Regions from separate parts of the Burkholderia sp. BC1 genome, predicted to be linked through region 2. Evidence: riboswitches for the same ligand, from Rfam matches in the RefSeq annotation. Region 2 holds a riboswitch; the other holds the start of a gene.
The links. A riboswitch is a leader RNA that binds a small molecule or an ion and turns the genes downstream of it on or off. The one in region 2 is predicted to bind cobalamin.

Region 1 (7,316 bases), on a different contig from region 2:
AGGCTCACGGTCAGGTACGACGGCAGATAGGTCGCGTTGGCCGGATCGTCGAACGTCGTGCCGCCGTACAGCAGCGATGCACCGGTGCTCAGCGCATGCAGATGCAGTTCGTCCCACGTGTGATCGACGCTGACGCTGACCGTCTGACGCGGCCGGCGGTTCAACCATGTGCGATTCGTCACGTCCTGCGGATTCAGGAAGCCGACCGCAACGCTGACAGGCGTCGAGCGGCCGAGCGTGCCCTTGTACGACAGATCGATCCCGCGAATATGCGCGCGGCCGATATTGATCGGCCCGAACGTGACGGGATCGTATGCGATCAGGTTGTGAACGCGCGTGTCGTAGAGCGCGGCCGTGAACGTGCCGATCGCCGTGTTCGCGTCGAGCGCGGCTTCGACCGAATTGCTGCGTTCCGGGCTGAGCCGCGGATTGCCGTAACCGGGGTAGTACAGATCGTTGAAGGTCGGCAGCCGGAACGCGTTGCCGTACGACACGCGCGCGGTGTAGACGGGCGTGATCGCCCACGCGAGCGCCGCGTTGCCGGTGTTCACCGCGCGGCCGGCGATGATCTCGTGACGGCCGGCCATGAACATCGTGACCTTGCCGAGCGTGATCGACTGATGCAGCGAGAACGCGGAGTCGTTGCGCGTCGGCACGCCGCCCGCCACGTCATTCGGCAGGAATGCCTGCTCGCGCGTGAAGTCGTACGCGAGCTTCGTCTCGCCGGCCAGCGGCTGCCCGAACAGCGTGAGCCCGCGGGTCTGATGCGTCAGCGACGTCGACGTGCTGATTCGTTGCGAGTCGATCCGGTCGGTCGCGATGGTCCGATCGCCCGCATAGAAGAACTGCCGATCGTTCGCATAACCGAAGGACTGATCGAACTGCGTGTCGGGCGTGATGTCGACGTGGAGCGATACGCCGGTCGTCAGCTGATGATCGAGCTCGCGGTTCGCGCCGCCGGCATTGTCGTACGACAGATCGGAGCGGTGATAGAGCGCGAACGTCGAGACCGACCAGTTGTCGCGCGCGTAGCCGAGCCGCGCGTCGACGTCCTGCGCATGGTACGGATTGCGGCCGTCCTCGTGACCGTATGCGAACGGCCGCGTCGCGTCGATGCCGGCCGTCGCGTAATCGTGCAGGCCGAGCGAGTAGGTGAGGCCGCCGAGCGCGGCGAGCGGTCCGGTCGACGGCACGGTGCCCGACGTGCGCAGCTGCGTGTCGAACGTCTTGTTGGAGCCGCCGCCGAACGATACCGTCGTGCGGTTCGGCTGGTTCGACGCCCGGCGCGTGAACAATTGCACGACGCCGCCCATCGCGTTCGCGCCGAACGATGCGGCGGCCGGCCCGGAAATCACCTCGACGCGTTCGAATGCCTCGGTCGGCAGGTCGGACCACGGCGCGATCCCGGTGGTCGGCGAGCCGATCCGGATGCCGTCGACGAACACCGCAACCTGGTTCGCCGACGAGCCGCGGATGCTGACCGACGCGGTCGAGCCCGGACCGCCGTTCTGCGACACCGTGACGCCCGGCAGCGTCGCGAGCGCCTGCGTGATGCTTGGATCGCTCGGCGACAGGCGGTCGAGATCGTCGCGCGTGAGCACCTGCGTGCTCGCATAGCGGCGATCGAACGATTCGGGCAGATGGCGCGTGTCGGTAACGGTGATGGCCGGCAGCGCGGTGTCGTTCGACGGCTGCGCCGGCTGCTGCGCCGCGCCGTCGCCGGCGGCGTGCGCGAGCGGCGACAGGAACGCGGTGATGCTGGTCGTGGCAAGGAGATGTCGGAGATTCATGAAGCGTGAGTCGTTATCGTGATGCGGGCGTGGCGGCGACGTGGGCGCAGGGCGCGCCGCTGTCGCGCGGCGGTGGCGTGGCCCGGCGAGGCCGGCACGTGTCGCCGAACCGGGTGCGCGCGGGCGCGCGAACGCGCGCGCACGGCAGCGTGCGTGCCGTGCGCAGGCAAACGGATGCGGAAGCGGTGGACATCTGACGGATCCTGAGGTCGGGCCGTCCTTGCAACGGGCGACCGCCGGCGGCGGCGCTTGCGCATCGGGACACCCCGCCCGTTGCGGCTGCTTGGACCTCGGTCGATGGCTGGTCTCCTGGCTCGCGGGTCGCCGCCCGGTGCCCGCCTTCCCGGTTTCCCAGTGGCGCGAAGGGCACGGACTCGCCGCTTACAGTTGCGGGGGCAGCCGCAGATTCCGGCGTGCGCCGTCACTGCGTTCCCATTTGATCCCGTCTCGCGGGAACCATCAGCGCGCAAGGGTAAGGGGCAGGGCTTTCGCGCGTCAATCTTTCATGCACGCACCGGCGCGAAAAAACCACGCGCCGCGGCTTGCAGCGAGGCCGCGTTTCCGATGCGGCGTGCGACGCGTTTGGTATGACGAATCGTCGAGGGATGCATGCGACGACGCGCGCCGGCGCCGTTGCGCTGTCCTGCTGCGCGCCCGGATAATGACGCGGCGCGCGCCGTGCGCGCAGGAGAGGCCCATGCAATTTCCGACGGGATCCGTGACCGCGCTCAGTTCGGCCGCCGCGACGATGTTTTCGATGGGCATGCTGTTCCTCGGCTACTGGGGGCTGCACGAGCAAACGCCATGGCAGTTCGGCGACTATGTCGTGATCGCGCTTGCACTTTCCGGCTTCGCCTGCCTCGGGAGCGTGCCGTTTTTCGCGACGTCGCCGATGAAGCGCGCCGACGACGAAACGCAGATCGCCGTCGCGCGCCGCGTGTTCCTCAGCGGCGCGATTGCGGTGTGGTGCAGCATCCTTGCGTCGTTGATCCTGTAGCGCGCACCGTTAGCGCGCCCGACTGCGTCGGCCGTCAGCGGCTTGCGCCGAACACGTGCGCCTGGATCTTGCCGTCCACCGGCCCCGCACCGAACCGCTCGGCAATCGCCTCCGTGCATGCGGTGGTCGCGTCCGACAGCGTGTCGGGACCGATCGCCTCGAGCTCGCTGCGCAGCGGCGTGCCGTGGCAGTAGGCGATCGCCGGCACGCCGGGCGTCGCCGCGCGGCTGTGCGCCGGCACCGTGTCGCAATACAGCAATGATGAAAAGCCGGCCGCACGCACGTCGGCTTCGACCGTCGCGCGATCGTGGTAGCCGTGCGGCACGCGCGCGAGAAAGGTGGGCGGACGATCGGGGTAGCGCCGCGCGAGCGTCTGCGTGACCGTATCGGCAAATTCGTTTTCGGCGAGCCGGTCCCACACGTTGAACAGCAGCGTGCCGCCCGGTTTCAATACGCGGTGCGCTTCGGCAAATGCGCGCGGCTTGTCCGGGAAAAACATCGCGCCGAACTGACAAATCACGAGATCGAAGCTCGCGTCGCCATACGGCAACCGCTGCGCATCGGCCTGTTGCCAGACGACCGGCCGGCACGTGCCGACTTCCGCCGCGCGGTCGAGCATCGGCCGGTTGAGGTCGGTTGCGACGAGCGTTGTGCCGTCCGGCAGCGCGCGGGCCAGCACGCGCGTCAGCGCACCGGTGCCGGCCGCGAGCTTGAGCACGCGCGTCGGCGCGATGATCGCGGCGCGCTTGGCGAGGTCGATCGCGTATGGCTCGAACAGCAGCGGCACGAGCAGCGTGTCGTAGAGCGCCGGGATCGAGCCGGCGAACAGCGTGTCCGCATCATGGGGTTGCATCGTTGCCGCCTTGCGCGACATGCGCGCCGTTGGACGAGCCGGTTCTCTCAGCGTAGATCGCACCGTTGCGCGCGGCCACGCTCGTTTTCCTGCATCGACGTGCTGCGTGTGTCGGTACGCGCGCGTATGCACGCGGGACGCCCAACGAGCGAGCCGGGCACGCATGATGCAGATTCGACTGCTGCGAGCTGCGTCGCTGCTTGCAAGGGGCGGACGAACGCGCCGATACCCGCGTTCGCCGTATGTGCGCTTACAGATGCGCAGCGCCGTGCGAGCGGCCGGACGGATCGCCGCCGCGATCGGGCGGCGTATTGTTCTGATCGATCTTCGCGAGCACGAAGCGCGGCGCGGGCAACGCGCGCGACGTGCACGGCGCGGCGGCGCACGGCGAAGCGAGCGCCGCACCGGACGGCACGGCGGCCGGGTGAGCGAACGCCGACAGGGAAGCGGCCGTCAATGCGGCGGCGACGATCGCATGCGTGTTCATGGCAACTCCTTCACGACGGACTGCGGGGATACCTCGTCAGTCTAGGTCGCGAAACTTAACGCGACGTGAAGGATGCGTTGCCGCTTCGCTCAGCTTTGCGGCCGGCTCGCGAGCAATGCGCTGAACGCGTCGAGATCGACGTTGCCGCCGCTGATCACGATGCCGACGCGCTTGCCCTTCAGTTCGTCCTTCATGCGTCGCGCGCCGGCGAACGACAGACAGCCGGTCGGCTCGACGACAATCTTCATACGCGCCGCGAACAGGCGCATGCAGTCGACGAGGTCGTCGTCGGTCGCCGTGAGGATGTCGTCGACGTCGCGGCGGATGATCGGAAACGTGATGTTGCCGAGATGCTGCGTCTGCGCGCCGTCGGCGATCGTGCGCGGCGTGTCGATGTGGACGATCGCGCCCGAGCGGAACGATTGCTGACCGTCGTTGCCGGCTTCCGGCTCGACGCCGTACAGCCGCGCGTCCGGCGACAGCGCGCGCGTGGCGAGCGCGGTGCCCGACAGCAGACCGCCGCCGCCGAGCGGCGTGAATACCGCGTCGAGCGGGCCGACTTCGTCGAACAGCTCCATGGCAGCGGTGCCCTGACCGGCGATCACGTCCGGATGATCGTACGGCGGAATCAGTGTGAGCCCGTCGCGTTCCGCGAGTTCGCGGCCGATCTGCTCGCGATCCTCGGTGTAGCGGTCGTAGGTGACGACGGTGCCGCCGTAGCCGCGCGTCGCGGCGATCTTCGCGGCCGGCGCATCCTGCGGCATCACGATCGTCGCCGGAATCCCGAGCATGCGAGCGGACAGCGCGATCGCCTGCGCATGATTGCCCGACGAAAACGCAACGACGCCGCGGCGGCGCTGTTCCGCATCGAAGCGCGAGAGCGCGTTGAATGCGCCGCGAAACTTGAACGCACCCATGCGCTGCAGGTTCTCGCACTTGAAGAACACCTGCGCGCCGAGCGCGTCGTCGACCGTGCGCGACGTCATCACAGGCGTGCGGTGCGCGTGGCCGGCAATTCTCGCCGCCGCGGCGGCAACGTCGTCGAAGCTGGGGAGGGGCAATGAGTTCATGAGTCGCTCGAGTGAAAGAGTCCGTCAACAGCCGGGCACGGCGGCATGCCGCGTCCGCGCATCATTTCGCATCGTTGTACACCGTCGCGCGCGACACGCCGAGATGCTGCGACACGATCTCCATCGCGCGCCGGATCTCGAGCAAGCCGTCCGCCTTCAACGTCTGCATCAGTTCACGACGCTGCTCCGTCTTCAGCTCGCGCGGCGTGGCGGCAAGCCGCGTCGCGAACGCGTCGATCCGCTGACGGATCGCATCGGCGCCCGCCGGGTCGAGCGTGTCGGCCACCGCGTCGCCGTCGGTGCTGCAGAATTGCGTGAGCATGTGCTGAAAGCCGCGGAACAGCGTGACGTCCGCATTCAGGCACAGGGCGGCCACGTAGCGCCCGGTCGAATCCTTGATGCCGATCGAGGTGCTTTTCGCCGTGCGGCCGTCCGCGAAGCGGTTGGGGTAGTTGGCGAGCACAGGCGGGAAATCGTCGTCGGCGATGCGCGCGAGCCCGAGTTCGGTGGCCGGATCGCCGATCGCGCGGCCCGACAGATTGTTGTGAATCGCGAGGATCGCCTGCTTCGGCGTGCGCAGATCATGCACGACGACTTCGGTGAACGGCGCGAACATCTGGCCGAGCCCTTCGGCGATGCGCTGCACCTGTTCGATCAGCGAGGCCTGCTCCGATTTCAACGACACCGCCGATGCGGCGGGCCGGCCGCTCGTGCGCTTCGCTTGCGCAGCGGCGGACGTTCGCGCTTTCTTCTTCATCGGCGCACGCTGCATGTAAACGACGAGATTGCCGTGCGCACGCCGGCATGAAAACGTGCGCCGGTTCCGTTCGGCAGGCTACACATAGAGTGCAAAGCTGGGCGATCGTGCATGTCGGTCCGGCAGCATGAAAGGGGAGTCGCAACGCGCGGCCACGGGGGATCGATACGCGCGATTCTCTCGACTTGACAGTTCGTCCAAGTATAGACGTTTTGTCACGACGTGCAAAATATCGCGCGGTGCGCAGCGATTCGTTTCGTCGATGCCAGGCGACGTCGACGGCGACGCGCGAGTAACGCGATAGCGTGGTCAAAGAGATGCGTGTTACTCCCGATTGTCTGTCGGGCCGCTTTGATCGGGTCCGCCCGCGCGAGATGTTTGTGTACGCAACCTAATTCAGGGTTTGCCTGAGTAGCGAAAACACGGACAAGCGACGCGCGTCGACGTCGCGCATGCAGTCGCGCGCCACAGGCCGAAATTGCCGCGTCCGCGAAACCCTTGTGGGACGGACGTTCAGGCCGTGGCACGTGCCGTGCGGCGCGCAGCGATGCAGTAAAAACGACCGATAAGCAACGCGCGTGCCGACGGTTCGTCGGATTTGTTTCTTGTTGCAACGCAACGCGCGGGCCAAATCGGCGATGGTATGCTGGCCGTCATGGAGTTGTTCGGCAGGTTGCATGCATGGCGAAACTCGCGTTCGCACCCTCTCAAGAGACTTCACTTTCTCTCGCACGCCTCGCGGCATCGACACGCGCTGAATCCGCGCGCTCCGACCTGCGCGTCGCCGCATCCTGCCCTCCGCACGCATTCCGCATCTCGCGGGCCTCGCCCGCATCCCCGATCCCCGCCCAATAAATCTGGAGACATCATCATGTCGCACAACAATCTGGCCGAAGCGACACACGGCCCGCTGATCGCTCCCCCCGCTTTCGTCAAACACCGCAAACTGATCGACTGGGTCGCGCGCATCGCCGAACTGACGGAGCCCGAACGCGTCGTCTGGTGCGACGGCTCGCAGGCCGAATACGACGCGCTGTGTCAGGCGATGGTCGATCAGGGCACCCTCAAGCGCCTGAATCCGGCGAAGCGCCCGAACTCGTATCTCGCGCAGTCCGATCCGTCGGACGTCGCGCGCGTCGAAGACCGCACGTTCATCTGCGCCGCGTCGCGCGACGACGTCGGCCCGACCAACAACTGGATCGCGCCCGACGAAATGCGCGAAACGCTCGACGGGCTGTTCCGCGGCTCGATGCGCGGCCGCACGCTCTATGTCGTGCCGTTTTCGATGGGCCCGCTCGGCTCGCCGATCGCGCATATCGGTGTCGAGCTGTCCGACAGCCCGTACGTCGCGGTGAACATGCG
Region 2 (7,316 bases):
GGCAACGCCGCGAGCGCCGTGTGCGCGAGCGCATCGGCCGCGCGATCGAGCCGCGCGTCGAGATCGGCGATATCGTCCGGCTGGTGCAGGCCGAGATGCCGTTCCGGCAACGCGAGCGCCGCATCGGCCGGCAAATGCCCGAGCCAGCGCAGATCGTCGGGCAGCGCCTGCCGCAGCAGCGCCGCGTGCCGGTCGGAGCCGACGTGGTTCGCGAACACGCCGTGAAACGGCAGGCCGGGGCGGAAGCGCGCAAGTCCGAACGCGATGGCCGCGAACGTCTGCGCGACCGATTTCGCGGAGATCACCGCGACGATCGGCACGCCGAACGCGGCCGCGAGATCGGCACTGCTCGGCGTGCCGTCGAACAGGCCCATCACGCCTTCGATCAGGATCAGGTCCGCGTCGCGCGCGGCGTCGGCGAGCAGCGCGCGACAGCCGGCCTCGCCGACCATGCCGAGATCGAGCGCATGCACGGGCGCGCCGCTCGCTCGCTCGAGCAGCATCGGATCGAGAAAATCCGGCCCCGTCTTGAACACGCGCACGCGGCGGCCGAGCCGCCGATGCAGCCGCGCGAGACCGGCCGTCACCGACGTCTTGCCCTGGCCGGACGCCGGTGCGCTGACGAACAGTGCGGGACAGGCCGGCATCGCTCAGAACTCCACGCCGCGCTGCGCCTTCACGCCTTGCTCCTTGTACGGATGCTTGACGAGCCGCATTTCGGTGACGAGGTCGGCCGCGTCGATCAGCGCGTCGGGCGCATGCCGGCCGGTCACGACGACGTGCAGGTCGGCGGGCCGCGCGGCCAGCGTCGCGAGCACTTCGTCGAGCGGCAGGTAGTCGTACTTCAGCACCGTGTTCAGCTCGTCGAGAATCACCATCCGGTACTCGCCGCTTTCGATCATCCGGCGCGCCTCGTTCCAGCCTTTGCGCGCGGTCGCGATGTCCGCGTCGCGGTTCTGCGTGTTCCACGTATAGCCGTCGCCCATCGTCACGAAATCGCACTCGGCGACCGCGCCGAGGAAATCGCGCTCCGACGTATGCAGCGCGCCCTTGATGAACTGCACGACGCCGAGCCGCATGCCGTGGCCGAGCACGCGCACCGCCATGCCGAATGCGGCGGTACTCTTGCCCTTGCCGTTGCCCGTATGGATGATCAGCAGGCCCTTTTCGTTGACGGCGGCGGCCTGCTTCTTCTCGTGGCCGGCGCGGCGGCGCTCGGCCATCCGCTGATGGGATTCGGGATCGGTCCTCATCGGAATCGTCCTGTCGATAGCAAAGGTTCAGAGCGGGCCGGCGAGCGCGACCGTCACGCCGTCCCGGATGGTTTTCGGTGCAAGCAGCCGGCCGTGCGGCGCGGCCAGCTGCGCGCACGGCTCGGCGACACCCGCGACGCCGAAGCGCGCGAGCGCGGCGGCCGACGGCGCGCTGGCCGCCCGCTGCGCACACGCGGCCAGTTGCGCGGGCTCGAACGCGACGAGCGGCCAGCCGCGTCGCGCGCAGAACGTGCGCAGCGCGCGGGCGCGCGACTTCGCGGCGAGCGTCGCGACGACCGCCGGCTGTGCATCGGGATACGCCGCGAGCGCCGCACGCACGGCCGCGTCGAGCTGCGCGGCGCGCACGCCCGCACGAAAGCCGATGCCGAGCGCGACGCGCATCACGCGCGCTCCGCGCGGCGGCCGCCGGCCAGTGCGGCTTGCACGGCCGGATCGGCGGCCAGCGCGGCGACGCGGCCGATCACGACGATCGCCGGCGAGCCGATGCCGGCGGCGCCCGTACGTTCGACGATCCGGTCGAGCGTCGCGAGCACGTGCCGTTGCGTGTCGCGCGTCGCGTTCGCGATCGCCGCGCACGGCGTGTCGCCGGGCAGGCCGCCGTCGCGCAGCGCGGCGGCGATCGCTTCGAGCCGGCGCATCCCCATGTAGACGACGATCGTCATGCGCGTCGCGGCGAGCGCGCGCCAGTCCGGCTCGTCGGCGCCCGCGCCGTGTCCGGTGACGAAGATCACGCCCTGTGCGTCGCCGCGATGCGTGACCGGAATGCCGAGCGCGGCCGGTGCCGCGATGCCGGCCGTGATCCCGCTCACGACCTCGACCTCAATGCCTGCCGCACCGAGCGCGAGCAGTTCCTCGCCGCCGCGGCCGAACACGAACGGATCGCCGCCTTTCAGCCGCGCGACGCTGCGGCCCGCGCGTAGATGCGCGAGCATCGTCGAGACGATCTCGGCCTGCGGCGTCGACGCATGACCGCCGCGCTTGCCGACGTGCTCGATCCGCGCGTCCGCGCGCGCATGGCGCAGCACCTCGCGGTTGACGAGATCGTCGACGAGCAGCACGTCGGCGGCCGCGATCGCGCGGACGGCCTTCAGGGTCAGCAGGTCGGCGTCGCCGGGACCGGCGCCGACGAGCCATGCGCGGCTCATCGCGCGCAGCACGGCGCGCGCCGTGACGAGACGGGACGGGGCGACGAAACGGCCGCGCGCGGACGGCCTGCGAAATGGCGTGACATGACGGAGCGAAACGAAGCGCCCGTAGCGGGCGGATGACAACGCGCACACTCTCCGTCCCCCGCGGATCGGGCGTTCGGCGAGCGCGGCGCTCGCCCCTTGCGTCGGCCGGTATCCGGGCTGGCCGCTTGCCAGGCCGCAGCCTTCCCGCCCGCTGAAGGGCAGTGGCATCGTGGGCGGCATGGGCGCGTGCGCAAGGCGCATCGCGCGGGCGGCGTACCGTTGCGGGGACAGCACAGGCCGGGCGATGCTCCGCCTCCTGTTTCCCGTTTAACTGCATGCGCGGATTGCGCATGCGAGCACCGAACGCGGCGCATACGATAGCACAGCGATCGCGGCCGCCGTTCGCCTTGACGCGGCCCGGCGCCGGAGCCTACACTCGCACGCGTTTCGGTGCTCGCGCGTGCGTTCCTGCACGCGCAGTTAAACGGGAAACAGGGAGTGCGGCTGCCCCGCAGTCGAGCCAACCTGTGCTGCCCCCGCAACGGTAAGCGAACGCATCGCTCCGCGATGCAGCGCCGCTTCGCCGCACGCCACGCGCGTGCGGACGACGCCACTGGATGCCTCGCGTATCCGGGAAGGCGAAGCGGCGTGTTCGTCAGCCCGGATACCGGCCGAGACGGGGGGTACAGCGCCGCGGGGAGGCGGCGCATCGTCCACGGCCGCAGCGCGCCCGACGCCCGAGCGTTTCCGATTTCCCGTCGTCAGGCCGCGCGCGCGGTGCGAACCGGCAGGCAAGCGGCGCCGGCAGGCACGGTGCGGACCGTGTTGGCAGTCACATGTCGACCGTTCATCGCGGAGCACCATGCTCGATTCTTTCTTACGTCTGTTCAACGACAGCCCGTCGGGGCTGCGCGGCAAGATTGTCGCCATCTATTCGCTGCTCGTCGCGTTCAACGTCGGCGCGTGGATCTGGGCGTTCATCGCGTTTCACGGGCAGCCGGTGCTGCTCGGCACCGCGCTGCTCGCGTATGTCTTCGGGCTGCGTCACGCCGTCGACGCGGATCATATCGCCGCCATCGACAACGGCACGCGCAAGCTGATGCAGGAAGGGCGCAGCCCGCTCGGCGCGGGGCTGTTCTTCTCGCTCGGGCATTCGACGGTCGTGATCGTGATGTCGGTCGCGGTTGCGCTGACCGCCGCGTCGCTCGCGCGCTTCGAGAGCATGAAGACGTGGGGCGGCGTGATCAGCACGAGCGTGTCCGCGTTCTTCCTGCTCGTGCTCGCGGCCGCGAACCTGCTGATCCTGATCTCCGTGTACCGGACGTTTCGCGCGGCACGGCGCGGCGACGCGATCGTCGACGCCGATCTCGACATGCTGCTGAACCGGCGCGGCGTGCTCGCGCGCCTGTTCCGGCCGCTGTTCCGGCTCGTGTCGCGCAGCTGGCACCTGTACCCGGTCGGCTTCCTGTTCGGCTTCGGCTTCGATACCGCGACCGAGATCGCGCTGTTCGGCATTTCCGCGACGCAGGTGCAGGGCGGGCTGTCGTTCTGGTCGGTGATGGCGCTGCCGGTGCTGTTTACCGCCGGCATGACGCTCGTCGACACGACCGACGGCATCCTCATGATGGGCGCGTATCGCTGGGCGTACGTGCGGCCGATTCGCAAGATCTACTACAACATGACGATCACGTTCGTGTCGGTGCTGGTCGCCGCGCTGATCGGCGGCATCGAGGTGCTCGCGCTGCTCGCGGACAAGCTGTCGCTGCAGGGGCCCGTCTGGGATTTCGCGACGATGGTCGCGTCGCATTTCGGGATGCTCGGCTACGTCGTGATCGGCCTGTTCGTCGCGTGCTGGGCCGTGTCGGCCGCGATCTACCGCTTCAAACGCTACGACGAGATCGACGTGACGATCTCCGCGTGATGCCTTTTTCGACCGAGGACCTACCATGACCCTACGCAAGCTGCCCGTCACGATCGTCACGGGCTTTCTCGGCAGCGGCAAGACCACGCTGATGCGCCACATCCTGCAGCACGCGAACGGCCGTCGCATCGCGGTCATCGTCAACGAGTTCGGCGAACTCGGCATCGACGGCGAAATCCTGAAAGGCTGCGGCATCGGCTGCGACGACGCGGCCGGCGAGGTGTCGGGGCAGCTGTACGAGCTCGCGAACGGCTGCCTCTGCTGCACCGTGCAGGAGGAGTTCTATCCGGTGATGGAAGCGCTGCTTGAACGGCGCGCGGACATCGATCACGTGCTGATCGAAACCTCGGGCCTCGCGCTGCCGAAGCCGCTCGTGCAGGCGTTCAACTGGCCGACGATCCGCCATGCGTTCACGGTCGATGCGGTCGTGACGGTCGTCGACGGGCCCGCGGCCGCAAGCGGCCAGTTCGCGGAAAACCCGCAGGCCGTCGACGCGCAGCGGCGCGCGGATCCGAACCTCGATCACGAATCGCCGCTGCACGAGCTGTTCGCCGATCAGCTGTCGGCGGCGGATCTCGTGATCGTGAACAAGGCCGAGCTCGTCGACGATGCGCAGTTCGCGCAGATCGAAGCCGCGATCCGCGACGAGATCCCGCCGCAGGTGAAGATCGTGCGCGCGACGCGCGGCGGGCTCGATCTCGCGATGCTGATCGGGCTCGAATCGGCGTCCGAAGACACGATCCATTTGCGTCACGACCATCACGGTGCGGCCGGCGTAGGTGCGACCGGCGTAGGTGCGGCCGACGACGAACAGCACGACCACCATCACGACGATTTCGATTCGGTCGTCGTGAGCGGCGACGCGGGCACGCGCGAGGCGACGATCGCCGCGCTGCAGCGGCTCGTCGAAACGCACACGATCTATCGCGCGAAGGGATTCGCGGCGCTGCCCGACGCGCCGATGCGGCTCGTGATCCAGGGCGTCGGCCGCCGCTTCGACAGCTATTTCGACCGCCGCTGGCAGGACGGCGAAGCGCGCGCGAGCCGCTTCGTGCTGATCGGTGAACGGCTCGACGCGGCCGAGCTGCAACGCGCGTTCGACGCCGCGTGCGCGGCCGAGCCGCAGCAGGCGTAACGCGCGATGCATCTGCTGCGCACCACGCCGGGCGGCTTCGTCGACGACACACAGGGTGTCGTGCGCATCGATCAGCGCCCGGCCGACATCGTGATCCTGAGCTCGGCCGACACGACGCTGTCGCTGCTCGCGAGCGTCGTACCGCGGCTGCCGGCCGGCTTTCCGAGCGTGCGGCTCGCGAACGTCACGTTCCTGCGGCAGCCGGCCTCGGTCGACTTCTACGTCGACGACGTGCTGCGCCATGCCAAGACGGTCGTGATCGACCATCTCGGCGGCGAGGCGTACTGGCCGTACGGCATCGAGCAGGCCGTCTCGGTCGCGTCGAAGCACGGGCAGCAGCTCGCGATGTTCTCCGGCGATCTGCAGGAAGATCCGAACCTCGTCGCGAAGAGCACGGTCGCGCCCGCGCTGTGCCGGCTGTGGTGGCGCTATCTGCGCGAGGGCGGCGTGCACAACGCCGAAGCGCTGCTGCGCAGCATCGCGTTTCACATGCTCGGCTTCGGCGACGAGCCGGCGCCGCCGCGTCCGCTGCCGGCCGCCGCGCTGTATCACCCGGCGCGCGATCCGGCGAGCGTCGACGACTGGCGGCCGCGCTGGACGCCGGGCGCGCCGGTCGTCGCGATCGTGTTCTATCGCGCGCACTGGCAGGCCGCGAATACGGCCGTGTTCGACGCGCTCGCCGACGCGCTCGTCGACGAAGGACTGAACCCGCTGCCGATCGCCGTGACGTCGCTGAAGGATGCGGTGAGCCGCGAGGTGATCGCGCAGCTCTGCGAGGCGCACGACGTCGCGCTCGTGCTGAACACGACCGCGTTCGCGGCCGGCGCGATCGACGCGCACGCGCCCGACGTGCTCGCCGGCGACGCGCCCGTGCTGCAGGTGATCTTGTCGGGCGGCAACCGCGATGCGTGGATCGCGGACAACCAGGGGCTGCACGCGCGCGACATCGCGATGCACGTCGCGTTGCCCGAGGTCGACGGGCGCATCGTCACGCGTGCGGTCAGCTTCAAGGGGCTCGCGTATCGCTGCCCGCACACGGAGGTCGACGTCGTTCGCTATCAGCCCGATGCGGAGCGGATCGCGTTCGTCGCGGCGCTCGCGCGCGGCTGGTGCCGGCTGCGCACGCTCGACAACGCGGACAAGCGCGTCGCACTGATCCTCGCGAACTACCCGCAAAGCGACGGGCGCATCGGCAACGGCGTCGGGCTCGATACGCCGGCGTCCGCGCTGCATGTGCTCGCCGCGCTGCGCGACGCCGGCTACACGCTCGCCGAGCTGCCGGCTGACGGCGACGCGCTGATCGCGCGCCTGACCGAAGGCGTGACCAACGATGCGGCGATGCATGCGCTGCGCCCGGCGTTCCAGAGCTATGCGCTCGACGATTACCGCGCGCGCTTCGCGCGGCTGCCGGCCGCGGTGCGCGACGCGCTGAACGCGCGCTGGGGGCCGCCCGAAGCCGATCCGACGCTGCGCCGCGGACGCTTCACGATCGCGGGCTGGCGCGCGGGGCACGTGTTCGTCGGCATCCAGCCGTCGCGCTCGCGCGACGACAACGATTACGCGAGCTATCACGACGCGGAGCTCGTGCCGCCGCACGCGTATCTCGCGTTCTATTTCTGGCTGCGCGACGTGTTCCGCATCGACGCGGTCATCCATCTCGGCAAGCACGGCAACCTCGAATGGCTGCCGGGCAAGAGCGTCGCGCTGTCCGACGCGTGCTGGCCCGATCTGACGCTCGGCCCGCTGCCGCATCTGTATCCGTTCATCGTCAACGATCCGGGCGAAGGCAGCCAGGCGAAGCGGCGGGCGCAGGC

Region 1: it holds a riboswitch for cobalamin, as region 2 does, so the genes downstream of both, ACSHSS_RS05440 (TonB-dependent receptor domain-containing protein) here and ACSHSS_RS05950 (HoxN/HupN/NixA family nickel/cobalt transporter) in region 2, are expected to answer to the same signal.

Annotation. Positions count from the first base shown of each region.
Region 1 is NZ_JBQYLP010000007.1:78,129-85,444, forward strand. Features, by position in the region: gene ACSHSS_RS05440 (TonB-dependent receptor domain-containing protein) at 1-1,790, opposite strand, end outside; cobalamin riboswitch at 2,073-2,266, opposite strand; gene ACSHSS_RS05445 (hypothetical protein) at 2,488-2,787, shown strand; gene ACSHSS_RS05450 (class I SAM-dependent methyltransferase) at 2,822-3,640, opposite strand; gene ACSHSS_RS05455 (hypothetical protein) at 3,891-4,127, opposite strand; gene ACSHSS_RS05460 (threo-3-hydroxy-L-aspartate ammonia-lyase) at 4,217-5,197, opposite strand; gene ACSHSS_RS05465 (helix-turn-helix transcriptional regulator) at 5,259-5,954, opposite strand; gene ACSHSS_RS05470 (phosphoenolpyruvate carboxykinase (GTP)) at 6,826-7,316, shown strand, end outside.
Region 2 is NZ_JBQYLP010000008.1:39,315-46,630, forward strand. Features, by position in the region: gene ACSHSS_RS05930 (cobyrinate a,c-diamide synthase) at 1-647, opposite strand, end outside; gene cobO (cob(I)yrinic acid a,c-diamide adenosyltransferase) at 651-1,253, opposite strand; gene ACSHSS_RS05940 (cobalamin biosynthesis protein) at 1,281-1,655, opposite strand; gene cobA (uroporphyrinogen-III C-methyltransferase) at 1,655-2,419, opposite strand; cobalamin riboswitch at 2,593-2,826, opposite strand; cobalamin riboswitch at 2,878-3,136, shown strand; gene ACSHSS_RS05950 (HoxN/HupN/NixA family nickel/cobalt transporter) at 3,309-4,367, shown strand; gene cobW (cobalamin biosynthesis protein CobW) at 4,393-5,502, shown strand; gene cobN (cobaltochelatase subunit CobN) at 5,509-7,316, shown strand, end outside.